Regions from separate parts of the Jejuibacter sp. L23 genome, predicted to be linked through region 2. Evidence: predicted binding sites of a transcription regulator. Region 2 holds the regulator's gene; each other region holds the start of a gene.

Region 1 (10,369 bases), 530 kb from region 2:
GTGGCCGCACTGACCCATATGATCTATCAGTGGATCTGCCTGATTGCCCGCAACGGTGCCCGGGAGCCGCAGTTTATCCGCCTGGAAAAACTGCTGACCGCGATCCATGCCGACCTTCAACGGCGCTGGACGGTCAGTGAAATGGCGCAGCGTATGCAGTGCAGCGAACAGTATCTGCGGCGGCTGTTTCTGCGTTATACCGGCAAGAGCCCCAGAGAATACTACCTGGATGCCCGCCTGGAACTGGCGCAGTCGCTGTTGAAGCAGGAGCGCCATGGTGTGAGTCAGGTAGCGGATATGCTGAACTTCTTTGACACCTTTCATTTCAGTAAAGCGTTTAAGCAGAAATTTGGCGTTGCGCCATCGATGCTGATCCGACGCAAGGAGTCATAAAAAAGCCCCCGCAGTAGCGGAGGCTTTTTCAACGTCGGCTAAAGATTACTCTTTAGCGCCACGGTTAGCGCGTTTACGCTCGTTTTCCGTCAGATGACGCTTACGCAGACGCACAGAGGTCGGGGTGACTTCTACCAGTTCATCATCATCGATGAACTCCAGCGCCTGCTCCAGGGTCATTTTGATCGGCGGAGACAGGGTGGTGGCTTCGTCAGTACCGGAAGCACGCATGTTGGTCAGCTTCTTACCGGTCAGGCAGTTCACAGTCAGGTCGTTGGAACGGCTGTGAATACCGATAATCTGGCCTTCATAGACTTCCGCGCCGTGGCCCAGGAACAGCTTACCGCGATCCTGCAGGCTGTAGAGCGCATAAGCGACGGCTTTGCCCTGGCCGTTAGAGATCAGCACGCCGTTCTGACGCTGGCCGATTTCACCCGGACGCACGTCATCGTAGTGGCTGAAGGTGGAGTACAGCAGACCAGTACCGGAAGTCATGGTCATGAAGTCGGTACGGAAGCCGATCAAGCCACGGCTCGGAATGATGTAGTCCAGACGTACGCGGCCTTTGCCATCTGGCAGCATGTCGCGCAGTTCACCTTTACGCAGGCCCAGCGCTTCCATGACGGAACCCTGGTTCTGCTCTTCGATATCCAGCGTGACCTGCTCGAACGGTTCCTGTTTACGGCCATCGATTTCGCGGAAGATAACTTTCGGACGGGATACCGCCAGTTCGAAACCTTCACGACGCATGTTCTCGATAAGAACAGACAGGTGCAGTTCACCACGGCCGGAAACGCGGAAAGCATCCGGGTCTTCGGTTTCTTCTACGCGCAGCGCCACGTTGTGAACCAGCTCTTTGTTCAGGCGGTCCAGAATCTGACGCGAAGTGACGTATTTACCCTCTTTGCCGCAGAACGGCGAGGTGTTAACGCAGAAGTACATGGAAACGGTCGGCTCATCAACGGAGAGCGGCGGCAGCGCTTCAACGGTACCCGGATCGCACAGGGTATCGGAGATGTTCAGCTCGCCCAGACCGGTGATAGCGATGATATCACCCGCTTCGGCAGAAGCAGACTCGATACGCTGCAGGCCCATGTGGCCCAGAACCTGGCTCACCTTACCGTTACGGCGTTTACCTTCCGTATCGATGATAGTGACCTGCTGGTTCGGCTTCACCACGCCGCGCTTGATACGCCCAATGCCGATAACGCCCACGTAGCTGTTGTAGTCCAGCTGGGAGATCTGCATCTGGAACGGACCGTTCAGGTCAACGTTCGGCGCTTCCACGTGCTTAACGATGGTTTCGAACAGCGGGGTCATATCGTCGGCCATGTCTTCATGGTCCAGACCGGCGATACCGTTCAGCGCAGAAGCGTAAACGATGGGGAAGTCCAGCTGCTCATCGGTAGCGCCCAGGTTAACGAACAGGTCGAACACCTGATCGACAACCCAGTCCGGACGCGCGCCGGGACGGTCAACTTTGTTGATGACCACGATCGGCTTCAGCCCGTTGGCGAATGCCTTCTCGGTCACGAAACGGGTCTGCGGCATCGGGCCATCCATTGCGTCGACAAGCAGCAGAACAGAGTCAACCATCGACATTACGCGTTCTACTTCACCACCGAAGTCGGCGTGCCCCGGGGTATCAACGATGTTGATGCGGTAGTCGCGCCAGTTAATAGCCGTATTTTTCGCGAGGATGGTAATCCCACGCTCTTTTTCCAGATCGTTGGAGTCCATGACTCGCTCGGTAAGCTCATTACGCTCACCGAAGGTGCCAGATTGTTGCAGCAGCTTGTCAACCAGGGTGGTTTTCCCATGGTCAACGTGCGCAATAATGGCGATGTTACGCAGATTTTCGATCACAACTTTGCCTCAGGCATTAGAAATAGCGCGTTATTGTACACGGATTAATCGGAGGACTGAACAGATCGCAGGAAACCTTTTTCTTTTGGTGTCTGTGATCGTTTTCACGGAGAGAGAAAAAGAGAGGTTCGCACCATTTTGGTGCCCTGACATCCTCTGGGTGCACCATTATAGTGCATAATGTTCAGTGTGGTGCAGCCCTTTTCACTGCGGTGCGCATCATAGCGCCTTTTTGGGGCGATGTGAAAGTTGGCACGCTTTTCGCTTTTTTATCTATAAAGAGCCTGTACAAGGCGAAAAGCCACTTTAAACAAAAGTTGTACCACGACGACAATGACAAATCCGGGAGAGTTACCTATGTCCGCAGAACACGTTATGACGCTGCTGAGTGAGCACGAAATAAAGTTTGTCGATTTGCGCTTTACCGATACTAAAGGAAAAGAGCAGCACGTCACCATTCCTTCCCATCAGGTGGACCAGGACTTCTTTGAAGAAGGCAAAATGTTCGACGGTTCCTCGATCGGTGGCTGGAAAGGCATTAACGAATCCGACATGGTACTGATGCCGGACCCGTCAACCGCCGTGATCGACCCGTTTTATGAAGAGCCGACGCTGCTTATCCGCTGCGATATTCTGGAGCCGGGCACGCTGCAGGGCTACGATCGCGACCCGCGTTCTATCGCCAAGCGCGCTGAAGACTACCTGCGCGCTACCGGTCTTGCCGACACTGTGCTGTTCGGGCCGGAGCCGGAATTCTTCCTGTTCGACGACATCCGTTTCGGTAGTTCCATTTCCGGCTCTCACGTCGCCATCGACGATATCGAAGGCGCCTGGAACTCTTCCACCAAATACGAAGGCGGCAACAAAGGCCACCGTCCGGGTGTGAAAGGCGGCTATTTCCCGGTTCCGCCGGTAGATTCCGCTCAGGACATCCGTTCCGTGATGTGTATGACCATGGAAGAGATGGGTCTGGTGGTTGAAGCGCATCACCACGAAGTCGCGACCGCAGGTCAGAACGAAGTGGCAACCCGCTTCAACACCATGACCAAGAAAGCGGACGAAATTCAGATCTATAAGTATGTGGTCCACAACGTCGCGCACCGCTTCGGCAAAACCGCAACCTTTATGCCCAAGCCGATGTTCGGTGATAACGGTTCCGGCATGCACTGCCACATGTCTCTGTCAAAAGACGGCAATAACCTGTTCGCAGGTGACAAATATGCCGGTCTGTCCGAAATGGCGCTCTACTACATTGGCGGTGTGATCAAGCACGCGAAAGCCATTAACGCCCTGGCCAACCCAACCACCAACTCTTACAAGCGTCTGGTGCCTGGCTATGAAGCGCCGGTCATGCTGGCTTACTCTGCCCGTAACCGTTCCGCCTCTATCCGTATCCCGGTCGTCACTTCTCCGAAGGCTCGCCGTATCGAAGTGCGCTTCCCGGATCCGGCTGCCAACCCGTACCTGGCTTTCGCCGCCCTGCTGATGGCCGGTCTTGACGGTATCAAGAACAAGATCCACCCGGGTGAAGCGATGGATAAAAACCTGTACGACCTGCCGCCGGAAGAAGCTAAAGAGATCCCGCAGGTTGCCGGTTCTCTGGAAGAAGCGCTGGAAGCCCTGGATGCCGATCGCGAGTTCCTGACGGCAGGCGGCGTGTTCACCAACGACGCTATCGATGCCTACATCGCCCTGCGTCTTGAAGAGAACGACCGCGTTCGCATGACGCCGCACCCGGTTGAATTCGAACTGTACTACAGCGTTTAAGATGTTACTGACTGCGCCTGCCATCTTTTGGGCGCAGCAGACGATTTTTTTGTTGCCGTGGAAACGTTTAGCCCATCTCTGATGGGCTTTTTTCTCCCATGTACCTGCGTGTACGGTTCATTAGTACCCTGTGTAGCGGCAAAGAATACCGCCCGGGGCCAGGCTATTAATGAAGCGAACACCAGTATGCACTAAAATAGTGCAATAGCTGGAAGGGGGCTAATAATGGCAAATGGCACACAGCCCGATGCAGGGCTTATCCTGAATTCGCTGATGAACAGCATTCTGCTGGTGGATGACGAACTTGCCGTACACTATGCAAATCCCGCCGCCCAGCAGTTGCTGGCGCAGAGTTCGCGCAAGCTGTTCGGTGCGCCGCTGCCGGAGCTTCTTAGCTATTTTTCGCTGAATATCGAACTGATGCGCGAAAGCCTGAATACCGGCCAGGGCTTTATCGATAATGAGGTCACGCTGGTGATTGACGGTCGCGCCCATATTCTTTCGCTATCAGCGCAGCGTATGCCGGATAGCCTGATTCTGCTGGAGATGTCCCCAATGGATAACCAGCGACGACTCAGCCAGGAGCAGTTGCAACACGCCCAGCAGGTGGCGGCCCGTGACCTGGTACGCGGCCTGGCGCACGAGATAAAAAATCCGCTCGGCGGGCTGCGCGGCGCGGCACAATTGCTTAATCGCGCCCTGCCTGACCCAACGCTTACGGAATATACCACCGTTATTATTGAGCAGGCCGACCGGTTGCGTAATCTGGTCGACAGGCTACTGGGGCCTCAGCAGCCGGGGATGCATATTACTGACAGCATCCATAAGGTGGCCGAGCGGGTAGTGAATCTGGTGAAGCTGGAGCTGCCGGAAAACGTCACCCTGGTGCGTGACTACGACCCCAGTCTGCCGGATCTGACCCACGACCCCGATCAGCTTGAACAGGTGCTGCTGAATATCGTGCGCAACGCGCTCCAGGCGCTGGGCGAACAGGGCGGCGAAATTACGCTACGCACCCGTACCGCCTTCCAGTTGACCCTGCACGGCGAGCGCTACCGCCTGGCGGCACGCATTGATGTTGAAGATACCGGCCCCGGTATTCCCCCCCACCTGCAGGATACGCTGTTCTATCCCATGGTCAGCGGCCGCGAAGGGGGGACCGGGCTGGGGCTCTCTATCGCCCGCAGCCTTATCGATCAGCACTCGGGAAAAATTGAATTTAGCAGTTGGCCGGGACACACCGAATTTTCGGTTTATCTGCCCATCCGTAAATAAGCGCCTGAATAGAGGTCACTATGCAACGAGGGATAGCCTGGGTAGTCGATGACGATAGCTCCATCCGCTGGGTACTGGAGCGAGCGCTCACCAGCGCTGGCATTAGCTGTACCGCCTTTGAGAGCGGCCATCAGGTACTGGACGCCCTTGCCACACAGACCCCGGATGTTCTGCTTTCCGACATTCGCATGCCGGGTATGGACGGGCTCACGCTGCTTAAACAGATTAAACAGCGTCATCCCATGCTTCCGGTCATCATTATGACCGCCCATTCCGATCTGGACGCCGCCGTCAGCGCCTATCAGCAGGGCGCTTTCGACTATCTGCCTAAACCCTTTGATATCGACGAAGCGGTAGCCCTGGTGGAACGCGCCATTAACCACTATCAGGAGCAGCAGCAGCCGCGCCTGACTCAGGCTAATAGCCCCGCCGCCGATATTATCGGTGAGGCGCCAGCCATGCAGGACGTGTTTCGGATTATCGGGCGTCTGTCGCGCTCGTCAATAAGCGTGCTGATTAACGGCGAGTCAGGCACCGGTAAAGAGCTGGTCGCCCACGCCCTTCATCGTCACAGCCCGCGGGAAAAATCACCATTTATCGCCCTGAATATGGCGGCTATCCCGCGCGATCTGATTGAATCTGAGCTGTTTGGCCACGAAAAAGGGGCCTTTACCGGCGCCAGCCAGATCCGCCAGGGGCGCTTCGAGCAGGCCGACGGCGGCACCCTGTTTCTGGACGAGATCGGCGATATGCCGCTGGATGTTCAGACCCGCCTGCTGCGCGTGCTGGCCGATGGCCAGTTTTATCGGGTGGGTGGTTATGCGCCGGTGAAAGTGGACGTACGGATTATTGCCGCCACCCACCAGAATCTGGAGCAACGGGTGCAGGAAGGCACCTTTCGTGAGGATCTGTTCCACCGCCTGAACGTAATCCGCGTTCATCTGCCGCCCCTGCGCGAGCGACGCGAAGATATTCCACGACTGGCGCGCCACTTTTTGCAGAAGGCCGCTCAGGAACTGGGGGTCGAGACCAAGCAGTTGCACCCGGAAACCGAAGCCGCGCTCACCCGCCTGGCCTGGGGCGGCAACGTGCGCCAGCTGGAAAATACCTGTCGCTGGCTAACGGTAATGGCCGCCGGTCAGGAGGTGCTGATTCAGGATCTGCCTCCCGAACTGTTTGAAACCAGCGTGCCAGAAAGTAACGGCACCCAGGTTCAGCCCGACAGTTGGGCGACGGTGCTGGCCCAGTGGGCGGATCGGGCGCTGCGTTCCGGTCATCAAAATCTGTTGTCCGAAGCGCAACCGGAAATGGAACGAACTCTGCTGACCACGGCGCTGCGCCATACCCATGGCCACAAACAGGAGGCGGCGCGCCTGCTCGGCTGGGGACGAAACACCCTGACCCGTAAGCTCAAAGAGTTAGGAATGGAGTAGAAAAGGACCTTTTTTTGACGTTTTTTTAGCCTTTGACTCAGAGGCAAGGATGAGTATGATCGGGCACGATTATACGGAGGTTTACCATGCTGGAATCATTCATCAATGTGATTTCGAGCAGCGCTGACGTGGGCGCGGCAGCCAGCCAGTCACCCCATGCGGCCATTGCGGCGCTACTCTGCGCGGCGCTGTTCAACTTCTTGAGTTAAAAAAAGCGGGGAGCCTGAATCAGGCTCCCCGCTTTTTTAGTTTTCCTAAATGACCCGAGAAAACTTCTGCAATCTGGCCTTACGGCGCAAATAAATATCAAAGCACATACAGATATTACGAATCAGCAGACGCCCTTTCGCCGTCACCTGAATGCCCTGGTCATTAATATCCACCAGCCCATCCTGCGCCAGCGGCGCCAGCAGCGCTAAATCCTCGGCAAAGTCATTATGAAAATCGAGCTGCCATGCGCGCTCGATATCGGCAAAATCCAGCCGGAAGTTACAGATAAGCGCCTTAATGATATCGCGACGAATGCAGTCATCCCGGGTAAGCGTCAGACCACGCCACAGGGCATCGCCCTGCTCTTCTACCTGCTGATAATATTTCTTCAGCTCTTTCTGGTTCTGGGCATAGCAGTCTCCCAGCATGCTGATGGCGGAAACCCCCAGCCCCAGCAGGTCGGTATCTCCCTGGGTGGTGTAACCCTGGAAGTTGCGATGCAGCACGCCGTTACGCTGGGCAACCGCCAGTTCATCATCCGGACGCGCAAAGTGGTCCATACCGATAAACTGATAGCCTGCGCCAGTCAGGGAAGCGATAGTCTGCTGCAAAATATCAAGCTTCTGCTGCGCTGAAGGCAGGTCATCCTCTTTAATTTTGCGCTGGGCGGCAAACAGCGTTGGCAGGTGAGCATAGTTAAAGACGCTCAGCCGATCCGGGCTTAGCTCCGCCACCTTATTCAGGGTGAAGGCAAAGCTTTCCGGCGTCTGCTTCGGCAAACCGTAGATCAGGTCGATATTGGTGGAAGTGAACCCCAGTTCCCGGGCCCGGGCGATCAGCGCGAAGATAAACTCTTCATCCTGCTCGCGGTTGACCAGGCGTTGCACCTCTTTATTGAAGTCCTGAACCCCCATGCTCAGGCGCGTGAAGCCTTCCGCGCGCAGGTGGTCCAGCATATCCAGTTCGATTTCCCGCGGATCCAGCTCAAGAGAAAGCTCGGCATCGTCATTAAAGCGGAAATTTTCACGCAGCAGCCCCATCAGGCGGCCGATCTGCGCTTTATTCAGGTAAGTCGGCGTACCGCCGCCCCAGTGCATCTGGCTAACCTGACGCTGCCCGAAACGCGGCGCCTGATGGCGAATTTCACGCTCCAGCGCGTCCAGATACTGGTCGGCCTTATGGCGCTGGCGGGTGACGACCTTATTGCAACCGCAGAAGTAGCAGAGCTTATGGCAGAACGGGATATGCACGTAGAGTGACAGCGCCCGCTCCGGATAACGCTCCGCCGCGCGAGTAAAATCGTCTTCACTAAAGGATTCTGAAAACTCAAGGGCGGTGGGGTAAGAGGTATAACGCGGCCCGGAATAGTTATATTTCTGGATTAGGGCCAGATCCCAGTCAATTAACTGCTCAGACATACTCACTCCTTCCTGCGGCGCCGCAACCGCCTTCCTGCGCGCCCCGGATAAGACGCGCCGCCCGAGCCCCGGGCCATCATGCGATTGCGCAGCCACCGTTGTCGGCGCGACAACCGCTGTAGTTTAACGAATAACCACAACAGATAACAGGCTATGGGTAGAACGATGATCAGAACCAGCGGCCCCATAGCGCTACGTTTAGTCTCCGCCCTTAAGCAGGCGCATCAGATCTTCTTCACCCTCTTCCTCTTCATCGTCGTCGAAGGAGAGGCCGAGCTGCTGCATCAGTTCATCAATGCGATCGAGTTGAGCGTTGACCCAATCCCGGTCTTTTTTGTCGATCGCTTCCCCGGACTCAATCCTGTCCAGCAGCGCATCCAGTCGAGGATCGTTTTCCAGCTTTTCCAGCTCTTCACTGGGGGAAAGCAGTGGTCGGGCAGGCACTTTTTCCGCTTTCGGCGCCTGGCTTGCTGGCACGCCCAGAGCAACCGGCTTTTTGCTGCCCAGGCGCGGATCGGGAAGGTTTTTCCCCCCTTTCCCGGAATTGCCCTGCCGGGAATCGCTGTTACGGTTACCGGACGAAAGGCCGCGATGCTTTTTCTGGCGCTTGCGATCGCGCGCCTGCTGGTTCAGCTCTTCACGCGTCGAACGGCGTTTATTTGGCCCTTTAGCGCGGGCAGGGGTTTGTTGCTTCATGATTCTGTGTCTCGAGGCCGTTTCAGGTCGGTATGAAGTGAGAATAATAGCAGGTTCGGCGGCAAATCTGCGATAGCGCCCCCGGACAGGAGTGAAAAATAAAAAAGGCGGCAGGATAGCCTGCCGCCTGATTCATCACTAAACTCTTGCGAGTTAAATCGTCCGTGTTTGCTGTCGACGCCCTGTCTTTCCCTCAGCGTACTACGTCCTTTGTGTTGTCCCTGTCCCTTTATCTGTTCCGCCATCCCAGCGGTCGCCCATCCTGGCTTGTCCCTACTCTTCGACGTCCTGTCACTCCTGAGCGTTCATCCTGAACCGAATCCTTAGGGCTCCTTGCCTGTGAGACATACTTTACGCTTATCCCTTGTTTTCACAAGGAGATACCCGGAAGCGGTCATGCGTCTCACAGGGTATAAATGTATTACTACACTGTTTTTATTACCGTTTTATTAAAGTTCAGATCAATAAAAGCCGCTTTTTCCCGCCTCAACAATGGTCAATGTCTTACAAAGCGTATGGCAATGCTGCCAGCCTGTTCGCCAATAGCGGGCTTCCGGTGGTGCATATCAGGTATAATCCCGGCCATATGCATCCCTGATGGAGACGACCATTTTGACTAACTGGAATTATCAACTGACGCACTTTGTAACCAGTGCGCCAGATATTCGCCACCTCCCCGCCGACAGCGGGATCGAGGTTGCCTTTGCAGGCCGCTCCAACGCCGGTAAGTCGAGCGCGCTGAATACGCTGACCAACCAGAGAAACCTGGCGCGAACCAGTAAGACACCAGGCCGTACTCAGCTGATCAACCTGTTTGAGGTGGCTGAAGGCAAGCGTCTGGTCGACCTGCCGGGGTACGGGTATGCCGAAGTCCCGGAAGAGATGAAACGTAAGTGGCAGCAGGCGCTCGGTGAGTATCTGCAAATGCGTCACTGTCTTCAGGGGCTGGTGGTACTGATGGATATTCGCCATCCGATGAAGGATCTCGATCAGCAGATGGTCGCATGGGCCGTGGACAGCCATATTCCGGTGCTGGTCCTGCTCACTAAAGCCGATAAACTGGCCTCCGGCGCCCGTAAAAAGCAGCTGAATCTGGTGCGCGAAGCCGCTATCGCCTTTAACGGAGACGTTGAAGTCGAGATCTTCTCTTCGCTGAAGAAGATGGGCGTGGATAAGCTAAGAAATAAGCTGGACAGCTGGTTTAACGATCTCCCAGGGATCGTAGCCGAAGAGCCGGAAGCAGAAGCGTAATTCCGATCTGCCGCGTGCCGGGCGCGCGGTATTTTTGCGGATCGCAGACAATAAAAAACG
Region 2 (10,369 bases):
TACGCTTCTGGGTAGCGGAGACCAGAAAAAAATGACCCCGGCCAGGCCGGGGTGCGCGAAGTCTGCGCCAACACCAGGGAAAACGAGGCGCCGCTGGCTATTAGTTTGATTCATGGATAGCGACGCCGGGAGAGTAGTGCTGCACAGGCAATAAGATAGCAAACCTTAATGGTTTTGTTACCTGAATCAGTAAAATATGTGAAGTATAGCGTCCTAATCAAAAAATTTTATTGCCATTTTCCGATTAAGAAAAAGGACTAATGATATGAAAAAAATTGGCGTAATTCTTTGTGGCTGTGGCGTTTATGACGGCTCGGAGATCCACGAGGCGGTGATAACGCTGTTGGCGATAGCCCGTGCGGGCGCACAGGCGGTTTGTTTTGCCCCCGATAAAACTCAAGCAGACGTTATCAATCATCTGACCGGCGAGCCGATGGCGGAAAGCCGCAATGTCCTGATTGAAGCGGCGCGCATCGTTCGCGGCGAAATCCGCCCTTTGAACGAAGCCCGGGCCCAGGATCTGGATGCGCTGATTGTCCCTGGTGGCTTCGGCGCCGCAAAAAATCTCAGTAATTTTGCCAGTGAAGGAAGCAATTGTACCCTCGATCCTGAACTGCTACGTATTGCCCGCGACTGTCACCAGGCCGGGAAACCGCTGGGTTTTATTTGTATCGCTCCGGCGCTGTTACCGAAAATTATTCCGGCGCCGCTGCGCCTGACTATTGGTACCGATGCCGATACCGCCGAAGCGATTGAGGCTATGGGGGGCGAGCACGTGCCCTGTCCGGTAGAAGATATTGTGGTCGATGAAGAACAGAAGGTGGTGACCACACCGGCTTATATGCTGGCCAGCCGTATTGATGAGGCTGCAGACGGTATTGAGAAACTGGTCGCGAGGGTTCTGCTCCTGTGCCAGTAAAGAAGCGACGCGGCGGGCCGCTTGCCCGATTAAAACGCTGGCTGTTGGGGGCGATCGTGGTGGTGGTCGCATTCTGGGCGGGCGGTATTGCGCTGTTTGGCGTGCTTCCGGTTCCCTTTTCCGCTGTGATGGCGGAACGTCAGCTTAGCGCCTGGTTTTCCGGCGATTTCAGCTACGTTGCTCACTCCGACTGGGTGGGGATGGATGAAATATCCCCCTGGATGGCGCTGTCGGTGATTGCGGCAGAAGATCAGACATTCCCTGAACACTGGGGATTCGATGTGGGATCGATTCAGAAGGCGCTGGAAGAGAGCGGGGGACGGCCGCGCGGCGCTTCAACCCTTTCGCAGCAGACAGCCAAGAACCTGTTTCTGTGGGATGGTCGTAGCTGGGTGCGTAAGGGGCTGGAGGCTGGCCTGACGGCCGGGATTGAGCTGGCCTGGACCAAGCGTCGGATTTTGACGGTCTACCTGAATATTGCGGAGTTCGGCCCGGGCATTTTCGGCGTTGAGGCGGCTTCGCGTCACTTTTTCAACAAGCCCGCCAGCCGTTTGACGTTTTCAGAGGCGGCGCTGCTGGCCGCGGTTCTGCCGAATCCGATTCGCTATCGCGCTGATGCGCCAACCGGCTATGTTCTGTCTCGTCAGCAGTGGATTATGCGACAGATGCGTCAGTTAGGCGGGGAAGGATTCCTGAAACAACACCGGCTGCATTAAGCAGCCGGAGATGATTAACCTGCGCCGTGGCTGGGTGTAAAGCGGGGAGGAACCCGCTGGGGCAGTGGCGCCTGATCGAGCCCCTCAAACAGCGGGTGGGCCATAAAGCGCTGCCACTGGCGTGCCTGTTTGCGGTGGCAGAACCAGCGTGACCATGTTGCCAGCGGCAGTAAGGAGGCTTCCCCGATATTATCCACCACCACCGGCATGACCTCTGTGGGGCTAAGGCGGCGGCACAGAATGTTCTGCGGCTTCAGGTTCATGGTGACGATGCGGTGCTCGGCGAGCCAGCGCTTCAACTGGAGCAGCGTCTGGCGCAGCAGTCTCAGATCGCCGTTCTCCCTGCACTGGCGGGCAAATTCGTCCAGAGAGACAGAGGTATGACCGTCGTAATCTTTGATGATGTCGTAGATGTAGCCGGTGCCGAGATCGGTTTCAATGGTACCGTGATAGGCTGGCAGACCTGACCAGTCTTTCAGACGACGCCCCAAATGAGCATAATATCCCAACTCGCGCAGCAACTCTTTATCGCCGCCGCTCTCCTGGTTGTAGACAATCTTGATGCAGCGGTCAGGGTTGCCAGGATGCAGATAGCATTTACGATGACGGCCCGTCCCTAAAGGGGCTACATCAGAGAGTCGAACTACGCTGTCAGCCATGGAAACCTTCCCGTTTCGAATTTAGTAACACGGTTGATAGTATGAACGTTGAACTTAAATAAAGACTCAACGGCAGTGGTTTTCTTAATAAAACCTTAAGCCGAAGTTAGGATTAATCTGATGATAGAAGCAGGGGCACAAACAGCAAAGCCAACATCAGGTTGGCTTGATCTGAATCAGGTTTATTCGCAAGAGATGTGAAAGTCGGGGAAGGGGTTACTCTTCGTCAAAACCGGCGTTAAACAGCGCGATAACGGCACTTAACGCCTCCTGCTCCTGGGGGCCGCTGGCTTCGATTTCGATGTGGCCTCCCTGAGCGGAGTCCAGCATCAACAGGGCGATAACGCTGCTGGCTTCCGCCTCGATGCCGCCCTCGTTACGCAGCAGAACTTCGGCATCAAAGCTCTGTACCAGTTCGAATAGCTTCATCGCCGGCCGGGCGTGCATGCCCAGTCGGTTAGTGATTTCAACGGTTTGTCTGACGGTCATGTTTTACGCTTTTCCAGGGTTCGGTGGCGCGACTGCACATTCTTGCCGCGGGAGCGGAAATAGTCCGCCAGCTGTTCGGCAACGTAGACCGAACGGTGCTTACCCCCGGTACAACCGATGGCGACAGTCAGATAGCTACGATTGTTGGTCTCCAGCATAGGGAGCCAGAGCTCAAGGTAGCTGCGGGTCTGATAGATAAAGTTGTGCACCTCGGTGTGCCGGTCCAGGAAGGCGGCAACAGGCTTGTCCAGACCGGTCATCGGGCGCAGTTTGGGATCCCAGTGCGGGTTCGGCAGGAAGCGCACGTCGAAGACGTAATCGGCGTCGATGGGAATACCGTGCTTAAAGCCGAAGGATTCGAAGACCATGGTCAGCTCGCGTTCCCGCTTGCCCAGCAGCCGGGTACGGAGCATCTCCGCCAGTTCGTGTACCGACATTTCCGAGGTATCGATAATGAGGTCGGCCCGGGAACGCAGCGGCTCCAGTAGGTCGCTTTCACGGTCGATAGCGCTTTCCAGCGACAGGTTTTTGCTGGATAGCGGATGCAGGCGTCGGGTATCGCTGTAGCGGCGAATCAGGGTATTGCGATCGGCATCCAGGAACAGCAACTGCGGCGAAAAGGCTTTAGGCAGACTGTCCATTGCCCGTTCAAAGATTTCCGGCGATTCCGGCATATTACGGACGTCGATACTGACCGCCGCCGAAATACCGCGCTCAGCCAGCGTATTCGCCAGTTCCGGCAGTAGCACGACCGGCAGGTTATCGACGCAGTAAAAGCCCATGTCTTCCAGCGCGCGCAGTGCCACGGACTTCCCTGAACCTGAACGGCCGCTGACAATCATCAGCACCATGTGCAGTCTCTCCCCCCATTAATCGACCGCGTTGCTACGCGGCCGTGATTCCTGCCGGAATGTTTATTATTCAACATCCAGGTTTTCTTCAGTGATGATCTGATAAAGCTCTTCATCGCTTTGCGCCGCTCGCAGCCGACGGCAGATAGTTTTGTCCGCCAGCCGTTTAGCTACCAGAGACAGCGTATGCAGATGCGTTTTGGTCTGGTCCGCCGGCACCAGCAGCGCGAACAGCAAATCCACCGGCTGATTATCGATAGCATCGAAGGCGATGGGGGTCTCCAGCTTAATAAAGACGCCCACGGCGCGTTCGGTATCCTCTTCCAGCTTACCGTGGGGGATGGCGATACCGTTACCGATACCGGTACTCCCCATTTTCTCCCGGGTCAGTACAGCCTCAAACACGAGCTGGGGAGCCAACCCCAACTGTTTGGCAGCCAGCTCGCTGACTACCTCCAGCGCCCGCTTTTTACTCTGGCACGGGACGCCGCTTCGGGTACACTCCTGGTTAAGGACATTGCTCAGTTGCAGCGCTAAATCATTGTTCATCATAATTTCACCTAAGCCTTCTGCGGGAACGGCCCGCCGCAATGGCGAGCCGCACGGGTCACAGAAACGCCCGGACAATTAGTGTTGTTTCAGTTTATCTTTATGTTTGGTTAACTGCCGCGCCAGCTTGTCGATCAGGCCATCAATGGCCGCGTACATATCCTGAGCTTCCGCGCTGGCGTGCAGCTCTCCGCCGTTGACGTGCAGCGTCGCTTCCGCGACGTGGGAAACCTTTTCCACTTTCAACACAATATAGACCTGATTGATCCTATCAAAATACTGCTCCAGCTTGGCGAATTTTGGATTGATAAAATCGCGCAATGCATCGGTGATTTCGACGTTTTGTCCAGTGATGTTGAGCTGCATAGTGTCTTCCTTATCTGTTGAGTCAGACCAGTTGTTTACGCTGGTTAGACGGAGGAATCGATAAAGACTCTCGGTACTTCGCAACGGTTCGGCGCGCCACCATAATCCCCTGGTCGGAGAGCATGGCGGTGAGCTTACTGTCGCTCAGTGGCTTGGCGGGATTCTCCGCAGCGATTAATTTCTTCACCAACGCCCGGATAGCCGTAGAGGAGGCTTCGCCGCCGCCTTCGGTGCTCACGTGGCTGGAGAAGAAATACTTGAGCTCAAAAATACCTCCTGGACTCTGGAGGTATTTTTGAGTGGTGACGCGTGAGATGGTGGATTCGTGCATATCAACGGCCTGGGCGATATCGGCCAGCACCATGGGTTTCATATGCTCTTCACCATGTTCGAAAAAGGCCTGCTGCTGTTCCACAATACAGCGGCTGACGCGTAGCAGGGTGTCGTTACGGCTCTCCAGACTCTTAATCAGCCACTTCGCTTCCTGCAGATTACTGCGGATAAACTGGCTGTCGCTGTCGTTACGGGCGCTGGTCCCCATTGCCGCATATTGCTGATTAATCTTCAGGCGCGGAATACTGTCGCCGTTAAGTTCCACAACCCAGCGTCCCTGGTGCTTACGGACCAGCACGTCAGGGATAACGTATTCCGGCTCGCTGGTCTGAATCGACTGGCCTGGGCGTGGATCGAGGGACTGAATTAGCCCGACGGATTCTTTCAGCACCTCCTCTTTAAGGCGCGTAACGCGCATCAGCGAGCGAAAATCATGATTGGCCAGCAGATCGAGATGATCGTTGACGATCTGATGCGCCTCATTCAGGCGCGGGGTTTCGGGCGCGAACTGAGAAAGCTGGATCAACAGACATTCCCGCAAATCGCGGGCAGCCACGCCAACCGGATCGAAGCGCTGAATGCGTTTGAGTACCGCCTCGACCTCTTCCTGGGTCACCTCTTCATCGCCCATGCCGTCCAGAATGTCCTGGACTGTGATGGTGAGGTAGCCGGTGTCGTCGACGGCGTCGACAATAGAGGTCGCGATGGCGATATCGGTGTCGGAGAAAGGAGTTAGCTCAACCTGCCACATCAGGTAGTCCTGAAGGGACTGGGTGGTTTCGCCCTGGTAGATGGGCAGTTCGTCGTCGACATAGTCAGTGCCGGTACCGGAGGGGGTGCCTGCGGTATAGATCTCGTCCCAGCTGGCATCAAGCGGCAGCTCTTCGGGCATGGAGTCTTGTTCCAGCGCATCCCGGCTGTCGAGCGTTTCGCTGTCGCTGCTTTCGGTGGTCGCGACTTCGTCAAGGGGGTCGCTCTGTTCAAGCAGGGGATTGCTTTCCAGCGCCTGGTTAAGCTCCTGCTGGAGTTCCAGCGTGGAGAGCTGCAGCAGGCGGATGGCCTGTTGCAGCTGGGGCGTCATGGCAAGCTGTTGGCTCAGCTTTAATTGCAAACCTTGCTTCATGTTCAGAACAAGCTACCTCAGGTCAATGTTTCGATGAAACCGCGCACTCATAGGGGCGTGCGGCATCCAGTCCTTACCCTATCAGAGTCTGAACTCTTCCCCAAGATACACGCGTTTCACCTGGTCGTCCTTGAGGATCTCATCAGGCGTACCATGGGCAATCAGGTGCCCCTGGCTGACGATATAAGCGCGTTCGCAGACGGCCAGCGTCTCGCGAACGTTATGGTCGGTGATAAGCACCCCAAGACCGCTGTCGCGCAGGTGTTCGATAATGCGTTTGATGTCGATAACCGAGATGGGATCGACCCCTGCGAAGGGCTCATCCAGCAGGATAAATTTGGGATTAGCCGCCAGCGCGCGGGCGATTTCGACCCGTCGACGTTCCCCACCGGAGAGGGATTGACCCAGGTTATCGCGCAGGTGCTCGATGTGGAACTCTTCCATCAGCTCGTTGGCGCGATCGGTACGCTGTTCCGCCGATAGATCGTCGCGAATTTGCAGCACCGCCATCAGGTTGTCGAAGACGCTCAGGCGCCGAAAAATGGACGCTTCCTGAGGCAGATAGCCGATGCCGCGGCGGGCGCGGGCGTGCAGCGGCAGCAGACTGATGTCTTCATCGTCGATGATGATGTTACCGGCATCGCGCGGGACGATGCCCACCACCATGTAGAAGGTTGTGGTCTTACCGGCGCCGTTAGGGCCAAGCAGACCGACGATTTCACCGGACTCCACGGTCAGGCTGACATCTTCTACCACCTTTCGGCCCTTATAGGCCTTGGCGAGATTCTTTGCAGTGAGTGTTGCCATACGAAATTAGTTACTCTTCTGACCGGAATTGTTTTTATCCTGAAGCTGTGACGGTACCAGAACGGTTGTCACGCGTTTGCCTTTCTCACTGGAAGCCTGCATTTTCTGCTCTTTTACGAGATAGGTGATCTTATCGCCCTTGATGTTGCTGTCGAGCTGCTCCAGGTATGCATTACCGGTCAGGATGACATAATCATTCTGAAGCTCGTAGCGCATCTTGCTGCCGTGCCCTTTCACCGGTTTGCCGTTGTCCTGCATCTGGTAGAAAGTGGCAGGTTTACCATAGGCTTCCACCACCTCTCTACCTTTTTCGCCGCCCGGGCGGGTCACCACCACTTTGTCGGCGTTCACCTTGATCGTGCCCTGAGTCACCACCACGTTGCCGGTAAAGGTCACCACGTTGCCTTCCATATCCAGCGACTGCTGGTCGGATTCGATATGGATCGGCTTATCGGTGTCACCGGTAACTGCAAAGGCCGGGAGCGCTGCGGCAAAAAGCGTACCGGCCAGCAGGAGATTAAGGCTGTGTTTGTTTATTCTGGATTTCATATGAGGATCTAACCTTTTCAATCAGCTCGGCAGTTTTGCTGCGCAGGTTTCCGCGCATTTTCAGGCCTTTGGAATTAAATGTGGTCCCGTACAGCGTGACGAGGTCATCAGAAGTAACATCCTGTGTCACAAGGTTCACCTGGGCATTATCGGTGGTGATTCTACGCAATTGCGAATCTGGCGCCAGCGCGGTTACCACCACATTTCCGTACAAATACAGCATACGATCTTTAGTCAGTTTGGCGCGATCGGCGCGAACTGACCAGGTGGCGGTCTTATTTGCGTCGTTGGCGTCATAAACGGTCATCACTGGCAGAGTAAACCACGAAAGCTCTTCTGCGGAGAAATATTCCACGTGCTGAGCGACCAGTCGATAGTTCAACGCCCCCTGAGGGTTGTAAACGACGGTGTCGGAGTGCTCGCTCTTGTAGGTCGGCTCGTTACTGTTCACGGCTTCAGGCGCAGCATCGTCGAGGTCGGTCAGATTAATGCCGATCAGTACCAGTGCCACAATGGCCAGCCCGATAATGACCCAACGTTTCAGCTTACTCATAGGGATTGCCCTTTAGCCTCCTCCAGCTTGCCCTGCGCCAGCAGTAGCAGATCGCACACTTCGCGTACCGCGCCGCGGCCGCCTGCAATGCGGGTCACATAATCTGCTCGCGGCAGCAGCAGCGGATGGGCATCGGCAACGGCGACGCTCAGCCCCACTTCAGCCATGACCGGCCAGTCGATAAGATCATCGCCGATATATGCTACCCGATCGGCTGTTAATGAGAGTTTATGCAACAGCTCCTGAAAGGCCAGCCGTTTATCTGACTGCCCCTGGTAAAGATGTGTAATACCGAGCGTTTTACAGCGATCCTCAAGCAGCTTCGCATCGCGTCCGGTGATGATCGCCACCTCGATATCGGAGGTCAGGGCGCAGCGAATGCCGTAACCGTCACGCACGTTAAAGGCTTTTAGCTCTTCGCCGTTGTTGCCCATATAGATCAGGCCGTCGGACATCACGCCGTCGACATCGAGAATCAGCAGGCGAATATTCTGCGCCCGATTCATGACCTGCGAGCTTACCGGACCATAACAGGTGGCAAGCATTGCTTCCTGGTTGCTCATTACCGCTTATCCTTCTTTACACTACGCCAGCGCGCAGTAAGTCATGCATATGTAACACACCGCGTAGTTTGTCGCCATCGGCAACCATCACCGAGGTGATATGGCGGCTCTGCATCAGGTTGAGTGCATCGACGGCCAGAATATCCGGACGTACGCGAATACCGCCTGAGGTCATCACATCGGTGATATGGAGCTGATAGAGATCGACGCCGGTGTCGAATACCCGGCGCAGGTCGCCGTCGGTGAAGATGCCTTCAATGGTCATATCGTCGTCGCAGACAACCGTCATCCCCAGATTTTTGCGAGTGATCTCCAGCAGCGCGTCGCGTAGTGTCGCCTCTTTACTGACGCGGGGAATTTCATCGCCGGTGTGCATAATGTCGTTAACCCGTAGCAGCAGTTTGCGCCCCAGCGCGCCGCCGGGGTGGGAGAGCGCGAAATCTTCGGCGGTAAAACCGCGGGCTTTCAGCAGCGCTACAGCCAGGGCATCGCCCATGACCAGTGTTGCGGTCGTGCTGGTGGTCGGCGCCAGTCCCAGCGGACAGGCCTCCTGGGGAACTGTAATGCACAGATGGACGTCGGCGGCGCGCCCCATGGCGCTTTCCGGGCGGCCAGAGATGCAGATCAGCGGTACCCGCAGGCGCTTCAGCACCGGGATCAGCGCCAGAATCTCGCTGGATTCGCCGGAGTTGGAGATGGCGATAACGACATCCTGCGCCGTTACCATGCCCAGATCGCCGTGGCTGGCCTCACCGGGATGCACAAAGAAGGAAGGTGTGCCGGTACTGGCGAAGGTGGCTGCCATCTTGCGGCCAATATGGCCCGATTTCCCCATGCCCATGACCACGACTTTGCCGGGGCAGTGGAAAATCATTTCGCAGGCGCGCGAGAAGTCCTCATTGATATACTGCGTCAGTTGATTAATCCCTTCACGTTCGATCTCCAGCACCTCTTTACCCGCTTGCTGAAAGTCGAAACCGGGCGGTATAGCAATCTGCGACATAATCTTTTCCAGTTATTCAACGAGACGAGGAGCCGTGATAAACAGCACCGTCATCCATATTAAAAATCCACAGGTTAACAGGGCGCCTACCGTGCGTCCGATATGGCGCGTCTTACGCCAGCACAGCAGAGCAAAAAGTACGCTGACCACCAGCATCAGACCATAGTCCCGAACTATAGCCTGCGGGTCAAAGGCGCCAGGCGAGAGCAGCGCCGGCAGCCCAAGCACGATGGCGATATTAAAAATGTTAGCGCCAATAATATTACCGATGGCGATATCGTCCTCGCCTTTACGTGCGCCAGCAATCACCGTCGCCAGCTCAGGCAAACTGGTGCCAACGGAGATGATCGTCAGGCCTGGCAGCAGCTCGCTCACTGAAAAGGCGTTAGCCAGCACGGTGGCGTTATCGATCACCATTCGGGTGGCCACCGGCATAATCAGCAGCGCAACGCCCAGCCAGAGAAACGCGACCGGCTGGCTTACGCCGCGCGGTAATTCCAGCATTTGCTCATTGGTCAGGCTATCATTACCCTGACGTTGGGCGAGACGGGCAATCTTAACGGTAAACAGCAGATAAAGCACGGCGGTTGCCAGCAATATCACGCCATCCAGTCGGCTCAGGTTGCCGTCATACAGCAAAAAGCCGCACAGAACGCTGAGCGCCAACATTAAGGGTAACTCGCGGCGCAGAATATCGGAATGTACGGTAAAGGGGTGCAGTAACGCGCCCAGACCCAGTATCAGCAGAATATTGGTGATATTAGAGCCAAGCGCCGTTCCTACTGCCAGATCCAACTGGCCATGCAGCCCCGCCGCCGCCGAAACAATAATTTCTGGCAGGGAAGTACCGATACTGACTACGGTCAGACCAATAATCAGAGGTGGAACG
Region 3 (10,369 bases), 1.4 Mb from region 2:
CATCGCGCAGCGACAGCCCCAGGGGCGCAGGCTCTGGGATGCTGACAACCGGTGCCAGAGAAGTCGGGGAATGAGACGGGTCGTTAAGCGCGAAATGGCCGGGCTCCAGCACCACCTCGCTGCCGGAGCCGGTGGCTCTGGCCAGTACGATGGCGCGATAAATCGCATGTTCCAGTTCGCGGATATTGCCAGGCCAGCCGTAGTGCAGCAGGCGCTGAAGCGCTCCCTGGCTCAGCACTACCTGGGTCAGACCCAGACGCTGGCGGCTCTGCTCGCAGAAAAAACCAGCCAGCAGGGCGATATCGTCGCCGCGCTCGCGCAGCGCCGGGACCGACACCGGGAATACACTCAGGCGGTGGAACAGATCGGAGCGGAAGTTGCCGTCCAACACCTCCTGCTTAAGGTCGCGATTGGTGGCGGCCAGTACCCGTACATCGACCCGCAGGCTGCGATCGTCTCCCACCCGCTGGATATCGCCGTACTGCAGCACCCGCAGCAGTTTGGCCTGCAATGGTAAAGAAAGCTCGCCGATCTCATCCAGAAACAGCGTGCCCTCGTGGGCCATTTCGAATTTACCGCTGCGATTGCTGATAGCGCCGGTGAAGGCGCCTTTCACGTGGCCGAACAGTTCGCTTTCCGCCACGCTTTCCGGCAGCGCGGCGCAGTTCAGATAGACCAGCGGCTTTTCCGCACGCGTCGAAGCCCGGTGGATGGCGCGGGCCACCAGTTCCTTCCCGGTACCGGTTTCGCCGCTAATCAGTACGTTGAGATCGGAAGGGGCGACAATCTCAATCTCTTTCTTAAGCTGCATCATGCCCGGTGACAGGCCGATCATCTCGCTATCCGGGGCTTTGCTTCCCTGATGGGGCACGGGCAGAACATCGTGGTTTTCCAGCTGTTCAATCAACAGGGCGTTATTCAGGGCGCCGGCTGCCAGTACGGCGATAAGCCGCAGCTCCTCATCGCTAAAGGTGTCGAACTGGGTCGGGTTCATGCCGTCCATGGTCAGGGCGCCGATCAGCGTCTGGCTGGCGAACAGCGGCAACCCCACGCAGGCGTGCACTTTCAGTACCTCCTGGTCCGGGATCAGTCCGTCGTAAGGATCGGGCAGTGTGCTATCCGCCGGGAAGCGCACCACATCCCCGGCGCGGGCGATAGCCTCCAGGCGTGGATGTGCTTCCAGGGCAAAGCGTCTCCCCAATACGTCGGGAGAGAGGCCGTCGATGGCCAGTGGCCGGAACTGTTGCTGCTCGTAGCGCAGCAGGGCGCAGGCGTCGCAGTCCAGTACTTCACGCAGGGTGCTAATCAGCCGCTGGAAGCGGTTTTCCTGACTGATGCCGTTCTGGAGCTCAATAGCGATTTTCGCCAGTAGATTAACGGAGAGGCTCATCGGTTGTCCCTTGTCGTCATTATGACTGTATTGGATGTCAATATGACAATTATAGGTATAGTCACTATGACAATCAAAAAATTGTCTAAAAATAAATTATCTTCATAAATCAATAAATTAAAAAGTTGGCACGGATCCTGATATATGACAGACAACACACTTATTTGTCAGTACATCATTGATCGAGGTTAACAATGGCTATTCACGTTAAGAACAACATCCACTGGGTCGGGCAGCGTGACTGGGAAGTGCGTGATTTTCACGGCACCGAATACAAAACCCTGAAAGGCAGCAGCTACAACAGCTACCTGATCCGCGAAGAAAAAAACGTCCTTATCGACACCGTTGACCACAAATTTAGCCGTGAATTCGTGCAGAACCTGCGCGCGGAAATCGACCTTGAGAAGATCGATTATATCATTATTAACCACGCCGAAGAGGATCACGCGGGTGCGCTCTCTGAGCTGATGGCCGCTATCCCCAATACGCCGATCTACTGTACCGCCAACGGCGTGGACTCCATTACCGGCCATCATCATCACCCGGAGTGGAACTTCAATGTAGTGAAAACCGGCGATACTCTGGATATCGGTAATGGCAAACAGCTAATCTTCGTTGAAACCCCGATGCTGCACTGGCCGGACAGCATGATGACCTACATGACCGGCGATGCAGTGCTGTTCAGCAACGACGCCTTCGGTCAGCACTACTGTGACGAACACCTGTTCAACGACGAAGTAGACCAGGCTGAGCTGTTTGAGCAGTGCCAGCGCTACTACGCCAACATCCTGACGCCGTTCAGCCGTCTGGTGACGCCGAAAATTACTGAAATCCTCGGCTTTAACCTGCCGGTCGATATGATTGCCACCTCTCACGGCGTGGTATGGCGCGATAATCCGACCCAGATCGTTGAGTTGTATCTGAAGTGGGCGGCGGACTACCAGGAAGATCGCATCACCATCTTCTACGACACTATGTCCAACAATACCCGCATGATGGCCGACGCTATCGCACAGGGAATTAACGAAGTGGATCCACGCGTGGCGGTAAAAATCTTCAACGTGGCGCGTCACGACAAAAACGAAATTTTGACCAATGTCTTCCGCTCTAAAGGGGTACTGGCGGGCACCTCGACCATGAACAACGTGATGATGCCGAAAATCGCGGGTCTGGTAGAAGAGATGACCGGTCTTCGTTTCCGTAACAAACGCGCCAGCGCCTTTGGTTCACACGGCTGGAGCGGCGGTGCGGTGGACCGGCTCTCTACCCGTTTGCAGGATGCCGGTTTTGAAATGTCCCTGAGCCTGAAGGCCAAATGGCGCCCGGACGTCGATGCGCTGGCGCTGTGCCGCGAGCACGGCCGGGAAATCGCCCGCCAGTGGGCCTTGTCTCCGCTGCCTCAGACCGCCAGCGTCCCGACGGCGGAAAGCGCCAGCAGCGAGCCGGAGCAGTCGGCAAGTGTCGGTTGCGCCGACCTGGGGCCGCGTATGCAGTGCAGCGTCTGCCAGTGGATCTACGATCCCGAGCAGGGCGAACCGATGCAGGGCGTTGAGCCGGGCACGCCCTGGAGCGAGGTGCCGGATAACTTCCTGTGCCCCGAATGTTCGCTGGGTAAAGATGTTTTCGATGTACTGGCTTCGGAGGCAAAATGAGTCAGGGTATCGTCATTATCGGGTCGGGCTTCGCGGCCCGACAACTGGTCAAAAGTATCCGTAAGCTCGATGCCGGGGTGCCGCTGACCCTGATTGCCGCTGACAGCATCGATGAGTACAACAAGCCCGATCTCAGCCATGTGATGAGTCAGGGGCAGCGGGCGGACGAAATGACCCGTCAGCGCGCAGGAGAATTCGCCGAACAGTTTAACCTGCGGCTGGTGCCGGACACCTGGGTTACGGATATCGATGCCGATAACCGGGTGGTTAAAGGCAACGGTCAGCAGTGGCACTACGACAGCCTGGTGCTGGCCACCGGCTCGTCGGCGCGTCTGCCGCCAGTCGAGGGGCGGGAGCTGTTGCTGACCCTAAACAGCCAGCAGGAGTACCGCGCCTGTGAGTCGCGGCTGATAGATGCCCGTCGGGTCATGATTCTTGGTGGTGGTTTGATTGGCTGTGAACTGGCGATGGATTTCTGCCGCGCCGGTAAGCAGGTGACCGTGGTTGATAACAGCCCCAGCCTGCTGGCTTCGCTACTGCCGCCGGAAGTGAGCGGGCGTCTGCAGCATAAGCTCAGCGCCATGGGGATTGAGATTCTTACCGGTCAGCAACTATTGATGCTTGAGCGCGGCGCAACCGGGCTGGAAGTTCGCCTGGCCAGCGGCAGGGTACTGGAAGTGGATGAAGCTATTTCCGCTATTGGTCTGCATGCCAACAGCGATCTGGCGCGACGCGCCGGTCTGACGGTGAATCAGGGGATTGTGGTGGACGACGGGCTGCGTACCTCCCGGGAGCATATCTATGCGCTGGGTGACTGTGCCGAAATCAATGGCCGCCTGATGCCATTTCTGCAACCAATACTGCTGGGCGCCATGACCCTGGCGAAAAATCTACTCGGTCAGAATGCCAGCCTGAAGCTGCCAGCGATGCTGGTGAAAATCAAAACCCCGGAACTGCCCTTACAGCTGGCGGGGGAAACACGGCGAAACGACCTTAACTGGCAGATTTCTACAGGGCCGGAAGGGCTGATCGCCAAAGGTTTCGACCAGGCCCAGAAGCTGTGTGCTTTTGTGGTCAGTGAAGGGCAGGTACCTCAGGCCTTCGCACTGCTCAGAGAGCTGTAATAACCTTAACCTCTCCCGCGCAGGATGCGCGGTATGCCTTTAGCCGGAGCCTTTCCGGTACGTTAGTCCGTTTGCCCCGCTGGTCGGGGCTTTTTTACATCAGGGCACAGCAGGTTGCGATATGCCTTCCACAACGCGGTTTTAATCCAGGATAGCGATTGACGATTTTATCGCCGCCTGGATAGGATTTCGCAGGCAACGCGTGGCGGTAATGGATTATCAGGGAAGGAGAAAAAAGCATGGTGGTACATCAGGAAATAACGGTGTTTGAGAAGGTGGGATTGCCTGAAGGCTGTACTCAGGAGCAATACCAGTTACTGGTCGATATTGTTTTCAGGGTGGCCAGAGAATATTCGGCCCAGACTGGCGTCGCTGAAATTTGTAGAGCTTATAACCAATGCTATATTGCTGAAGTGTTCAATAAACCTCCTGGTGCAATAACAGAGATGAACTTTTCTCTGGCTGAGGCTGTTTGCGATGAACCTGGATTAGATGGCTGCGAGCTGATAGCCCGCTTCTCTTCGCCAGCAGGCAAGCATCCGGAGGGATGTTATGTCGATAACCAGTTGTGACTTCCTCAATGCCGCTCGGCGGTTTTGTGTGCAGAATGACGAAGCATCATTAAGAAGCGTGATATCCAGGGCGTACTATGCGATGTTTCATGAAGCGATGCAAAGCCTGACCTGCGTTCCTGAATATGCAGGGAACCATCACGGTAACCTTATCGGCTATATGATTACGCCTGCTGAGTGCAAAGGTGAACCTTTCCGGGAACGCGATTTACAAGGGCTGGGGTATAGCCTTAAACAGATGCGCGATGCCAGGAATGTCGCTGATTATCGTATTATGGATGCGACAGTATCACGCGATATGGCTGAACAAGGTATTAGTACCGCGGAGCGTTATTTCACTCAATGGGCGAATTTAAAATCGGCCCGGGCGTGATAGCGCTTTTCACTTCGGCAGGGCTTTTTCTGGTTCGCCCATCCGTTTGCCCCATTACCCGGGGCTTTTTTACGTCTGCAGTATAGCGTGATGTTCCCCCGGTTTTTGTCTGATTTTTCCCGCCATTCCCTGGCCTTTCTCCCATTTCAAAACACTGCTTTTGATAAAAGCAAACCACTGTTTTATAAATCAGTGAAGCCGATGGTGGCACTCTTTGCATTTTTGCCAGCGTGGCTGCGCGGCTGGCAAAAACAGAAAGGTTTGATCGCGGAAATCGCCGGTACTTTAGCAGGGTAAGGGATTCCCTCATGTCGGTTGACGACAAAAAACAGTGAAGGGTGATGGCAATGAAAACAAGAAAGATTGGACTGGTTAACTACCTCGCCTACGGTTCTGGTGACTTCCTCGGTGCCGGAACCACCGCACTCACCGCTGCATGGCTACTCTATTTCTATACCACCTTCTGTGGTTTGTCGCCGATAGAGGCGACCTTTATATTCGCCATGGCGCGCGTGCTGGACGCGGTGGTCAGCCCATTGATGGGCTTTCTGACCGATAACTTTGGCTCCACCTGGTTGGGTAAGCGTTTTGGGCGCCGCAAATTCTTTATTCTGCTCGGTATTCCCTGCGTCTTTAGCTACAGCCTGATGTGGGTCGGGGAGATGAACTACTGGTATTATCTGCTGACCTACCTGGTGTTCGATGTGGTCTACACCATGATCCTGGTGCCCTATGAAACCCTGGTGCCAGAGATGACCGATGACTTCAAACAGAAGACCAAATTTTCCGGTGCCCGTATTGCCCTGGCCCAGCTGTCGGCCATTCTTGCCGCCTTCCTGCCGGGCGTACTGCTGAGTCTGTTTGGCAAGGACAATGCCGTCTCCTTCTTCTATGCAAGCCTGGTTTTCTCTACCATTTGCGCCATTGTCCTGACGCTGGTCTGGTTCTATACCTGGGAACGACCCAGGGAAGAGTGGACAGAGGCGCAGTTGCGCGCCGAGGAAGAGAAAAAAGGGCTGACGCTGCGCCAGACCCTGAAGCGCCTGACTACCGAACTGAGTTCCACGTTACGTATCCGCATTTTTCGCCAGCATCTGGGGATGTATCTCGGTGGTTATATCGCCCAGGACGTGTTTAACGCGGTCTTCACCTACTATGTGGTCTTCGTACTGATGCAGAGCGCCACCGTGGCCTCTAATCTGCTGGGCACCATGGCTATCATGCAGTTTGTGTCGGTTATCGCCATGATCCCACTCTGTATCCGCTTCGGACCGGCTCCCTCGTATCGCATGGTGGTGGTGCTGTTTGGTCTGAGTTCGCTCTCTTATGCGGTGCTGTGGTATGCCGGTATGAGCGATATCTTCTCGCTGCTGGTACTGGTTTCCGCGCTGGCGGGCCTGGGCCGCGGCGGCATCAACTATGTACCCTGGAACACCTATACCTATATCGCCGACGTGGATGAGGTTATCACCGGTCAACGTCGCGAAGGGATCTTCGCCGGCATTATGACCCTGACCCGTAAAGCCTCCCAGGCCGGTGCCGTGATGCTGGTAGGCATTGTGATGCAGCTTTCTGGTTTTGTTTCCGGTCAAAGTACCCAGCCGCCAGCGGTGAGCCATACCATCCTGATGGTTCTGAGTGTGGGCACCATTGCGGTACTGGCGATAGGCTTCCTGATCTCCCTGCGCTTTAAGCTCGACCTGAAAACCCACAGCATCCTGCGTGAAGAGACTGAGAAAATGCGCATCGCGGGCCGTACCACACCGGAAAATGTTACACCGCAAGCGCGCGCTACCGTCGAAATGCTGGCGGGGCTCCCCTACGACGCTCTGTGGGGCAATAACAATATTGGTTACCTGAACCGCAATAAACCTGCGGCACCGAAGCTGAATAACGCAGCGGCGACGCCCATAAATTCGACGTTAAACAGAGGTTAAGTTGATGATTGTTTATCCTGTAAAACACAGTCCGCTGCTGCGCCAGCCGACCCGTTTTATCGCTCGCGACGAGCTGAAAAGCCTGATCCATAAGGTGACGGACAATCTGGTGAATATTCACGACGAAACCGGGGAGTTCCTGCTGCGTCTGGATGATGGTCGGGTGATCGATACCAAAGGCTGGGCCGGTTGGGAGTGGACTCACGGCGTAGGGCTGTACGGCATCTGGCAGTATTATCACCAGACCGGCGATGCCAAAATGCGCGATATCGTGGACCGATGGTTCGCCGACCGCTTCGCTGAGGGAGCCACCACCAAAAACGTCAATACCATGGCGCCGTTTCTGACCCTGGCGTACCGCTATGAAGAGACTGGCGATCAGACGCTGCTTCCCTGGCTGGATAGCTGGGCTGAGTGGGCGATGTCTGAGATGCCGCGCACCGAACACGGCGGTATGCAGCATATTACGCTGGCGGAAGAGAACCACCAGCAGATGTGGGACGACACCCTGATGATGACGGTACTGCCGCTGGTTAAGATCGGCAAGTTGCTCAATCGCCCGGAGTATGTGGAGGAAGCGACCTATCAGTTCCTGATGCACGTTCAGTATCTGATGGACAGGGAAACGGGGCTCTGGTTCCACGGCTGGAGTTTTGAAGGTAACCACAACTTTGCGCGCGCGCGCTGGGCCCGCGGCAACAGCTGGTTGACCATGGTGATCCCGGATTTTCTGGAGCTGGTGGATCTGCCAGAAAATAACGCGGTGCGCCGCTATCTGATTCAGGTGCTGGAAAGCCAGGTGGCGGCGCTGGCGCAGTGTCAGGATAAGAGCGGTCTGTGGCACACGCTGCTGGACGATCCCAACTCCTACCTTGAGGCTTCCGCCACTGCGGGCTTTGCCTACGGCATTCTGAAGGCGGTGCGTAAGCGCTATATCGATAAGGCGTATGCCCCGGTGGCGGAAAAGGCGATTCAGGGTGTGATCGCCAATATTTCGCCGGATGGCGAGCTGCTGCAGGTCTCGTTTGGCACCGGCATGGGCAGCAGTCTCGACTTCTATCGCAATATCCCGCTGACCTCCATGCCCTATGGCCAGGCGATGGCGATCCTCTGTCTGTCGGAGTTTCTGCGAACTTATTTGTAAAAGGGATGATGCGCGGCCCCAAAGAGATTTGGGGTCGCGTAGCAGGAATCAGGAGAGGGCGCCAAAGGCGTGGGGAATCACATCTGCATTTAACCCGATGATGGCTTTGGCCGTCATTTTGCTATCCGGGGTCACCACGGGTGTTGCGGCAATGCGATGCAGCGGGCAGATATCCGACACGCTGTTAAGCCCGCCATCCGCCAGGCAGAGGCCGTTAGTCGAGTATAACGGTGACGAAAAAACATAACCCGCCATGGTCAGGATGACGGCAACGGCGGCCATAACGATAGCGGTGTTTTGTACGTATTTCATCTTGTGTGATTATCCTCAACGGAGAAGTTAACGGAGTAACGTCTTAGCGGGATGCACAATAACGCCGAAGCCGACTGGACAATATCTGACGAGTACGAAAAAGCCCCGGCCATGGTATGACCGGGGCTTACTGTTATCCGCGCGACCTGTTATCAGGCGCCGGCCGGTACCGCGTGGGCGGTATTATTCAGTATCGGTCCCTGATATTTTTCGATCTCCAGTTGGGCCATCTGGCCACAGTTGCCCTGAGCCAGGCTGCTCGATCCGATATCGAAGGTCAGGCAGTTGACGTTGCCGTTCTTACACAGTGACCCCTCCTGGCGCGGATCCGCCGGATCGAACCAGGCCCCCTCGCTGATACGCACCACGCCCGGGCGTACCCGTTCGGTCACCACGGCGCCTACCAGAATCTGACCGCGATCGTTAAAGGCCCGCACCAGTTCGCCATCGCCGATGCCGCGCGCTTTGGCATCCTGCGGGTGGATCCAGACGGCTTCGCGATCCGCCACCGCATATTTTTTACGCAGCGGCGTATTGTCGAGCTGCGAGTGCAGGCGGTTGATTGGGTGCGCGGTGTTAAGCGATAGCGGATACTTGCTCGCTTCCGGCCCCTGATACCATTCATGAGGAGGCAGCCAGCCCGGCAGGCCGGGGCAGTCGGTATAGCCCATTTTGGCGACTGCTTCGGAGTAGATTTCAATCTTACCGGAAGGGGTGCCCAGCGGGTTAAGCAGTGGATTTTCCCGGAAGTCGGCAAAGCGTACCCACTTTTTGTTCTCTTCCGGGACCGGGAAGCGGATGTAGTTGTTCGATGCCCAGAACATGTCGAACGGCGGCAGCGCCACCCGGGCATTACGGGCCTGGGCTTTCATATCGTCGTACATCCCCTTGAGCCACTGCATTTCGTCTTTGCCTTCGGTAAAGGCTTCCTGCACGCCCAGTTTGGCCGCCAGCCCGGCGAAGATATCGAAATCGTTGCGCGACTCATGCTGCGGCGGTACGCACTGGTGCATCGGGAAGACATAGAGCTGCGAATAGTCGCCGCCCATCTCCAGATCGTTACGCTCATAGCTGGTGGTGGCCGGAAGCACGATATCGGCGTACTTCGCGGTCGCGGTCCAGTAAGGTTCGTTCACCACGATGGTTTCCGGGTGCTGCCAGGCTTTGATCAGCGCGTTGGTGTCCTGGTGCTGATGGAAGGTGTTGCCCCCGGCTACATAGACCATCTTCACATCAGGGTAGGTGACTTTAGCGCCGTTAAAGTCGATGGTTTTGCCCGGATTAGCCAGACATTCGGCGATGCGCGCTACCGGAATGGGCGTCGGGCTATTTTTAGGCGCGTCTCCAGCCGAGATCCCGGCGAGTATTCCGCCGCGCGCCGTCGGACTGCCGCCGGAAGAGTAGTGGTAGCTGAAGCCGAAACCGCCGCCGGGCAGGCCAACCTGCCCCAGCATGGCCGCCACGGTCACCAGCAGCCAGTGCGGCTGTTCGCCGTGGTGCTGACGCTGAATGCCCCAGCCGCCCATGATCATGGTGCGGCTCTTTGCCATATCCCGGGCAAGCTGGCGCAAAGCATCGGCTTCCACGCCGCAGATGGCGGCGGCCCAGTCGGCATCTTTCACCACGCCGTCCTGTTCGCCGTTCAGGTAGGCGGCAAACTTATCGAAGCCAACGGTGTAGGTCTTCAGAAAATCGGGGTTGTGCAGCTTTTCGGCCATCAGGGTATGGGCGATCCCCACCAGCATGGCGCTGTCGGTGTAGGGGCGCGGAGCGACCCATTCGGCGTTCAGATAGTCGGTGCTGTCGCTCTTCACCGGATCGATACTGATCACCCGCACGCCTTTTTTCTTCAGCGCTTCAAAGCC

Evidence for each region. The regulator sigma-54, encoded in region 2, starts transcription at its own class of promoters, with help from an activator protein. The targets are predictions, from matches to a motif close to GTTGGCACANNTTTCGCTNT.
Region 1: glnA (glutamate--ammonia ligase) is a predicted target of sigma-54. The motif match lies at 2,508-2,527, and genes of this name have one in related genera.
Region 3: norV (anaerobic nitric oxide reductase flavorubredoxin) is a predicted target of sigma-54. The motif match lies at 1,515-1,534, and genes of this name have one in related genera.

What each region holds. Positions count from the first base shown of each region.
Region 1 is NZ_CP138199.1:5,212,403-5,222,771, forward strand. Features, by position in the region: gene SCU88_RS24840 (helix-turn-helix domain-containing protein) at 1-393, shown strand, start outside; gene typA (ribosome-dependent GTPase TypA) at 439-2,259, opposite strand; gene glnA (glutamate--ammonia ligase) at 2,617-4,026, shown strand; gene glnL (nitrogen regulation protein NR(II)) at 4,252-5,301, shown strand; gene glnG (nitrogen regulation protein NR(I)) at 5,322-6,734, shown strand; gene SCU88_RS24865 (YshB family small membrane protein) at 6,821-6,943, shown strand; gene hemN (oxygen-independent coproporphyrinogen III oxidase) at 6,989-8,362, opposite strand; gene yihI (Der GTPase-activating protein YihI) at 8,561-9,058, opposite strand; gene yihA (ribosome biogenesis GTP-binding protein YihA/YsxC) at 9,671-10,309, shown strand.
Region 2 is NZ_CP138199.1:4,681,826-4,692,194, reverse strand. Features, by position in the region: gene arcB (aerobic respiration two-component sensor histidine kinase ArcB) at 1-35, shown strand, start outside; gene elbB (isoprenoid biosynthesis glyoxalase ElbB) at 266-919, shown strand; gene mtgA (monofunctional biosynthetic peptidoglycan transglycosylase) at 910-1,635, shown strand; gene yrbL (PhoP regulatory network protein YrbL) at 1,650-2,294, opposite strand; gene npr (PTS phosphocarrier protein NPr) at 2,511-2,783, opposite strand; gene rapZ (RNase adapter RapZ) at 2,780-3,634, opposite strand; gene ptsN (PTS IIA-like nitrogen regulatory protein PtsN) at 3,701-4,186, opposite strand; gene hpf (ribosome hibernation promoting factor) at 4,262-4,549, opposite strand; gene rpoN (RNA polymerase factor sigma-54) at 4,572-6,005, opposite strand; gene lptB (LPS export ABC transporter ATP-binding protein) at 6,087-6,812, opposite strand; gene lptA (lipopolysaccharide ABC transporter substrate-binding protein LptA) at 6,819-7,361, opposite strand; gene lptC (LPS export ABC transporter periplasmic protein LptC) at 7,330-7,914, opposite strand; gene kdsC (3-deoxy-manno-octulosonate-8-phosphatase KdsC) at 7,911-8,477, opposite strand; gene kdsD (arabinose-5-phosphate isomerase KdsD) at 8,494-9,480, opposite strand; gene SCU88_RS22315 (calcium/sodium antiporter) at 9,493-10,369, opposite strand, start outside.
Region 3 is NZ_CP138199.1:3,236,672-3,247,040, reverse strand. Features, by position in the region: gene norR (nitric oxide reductase transcriptional regulator NorR) at 1-1,390, opposite strand, end outside; gene norV (anaerobic nitric oxide reductase flavorubredoxin) at 1,585-3,042, shown strand; gene norW (NADH:flavorubredoxin reductase NorW) at 3,039-4,166, shown strand; gene SCU88_RS15460 (hypothetical protein) at 4,406-4,738, shown strand; gene SCU88_RS15455 (hypothetical protein) at 4,719-5,111, shown strand; gene SCU88_RS15450 (hypothetical protein) at 5,199-5,408, shown strand; gene SCU88_RS15445 (MFS transporter) at 5,459-7,048, shown strand; gene SCU88_RS15440 (glycoside hydrolase family 88 protein) at 7,053-8,192, shown strand; gene SCU88_RS15435 (hypothetical protein) at 8,241-8,504, opposite strand; gene torA (trimethylamine-N-oxide reductase TorA) at 8,657-10,369, opposite strand, start outside.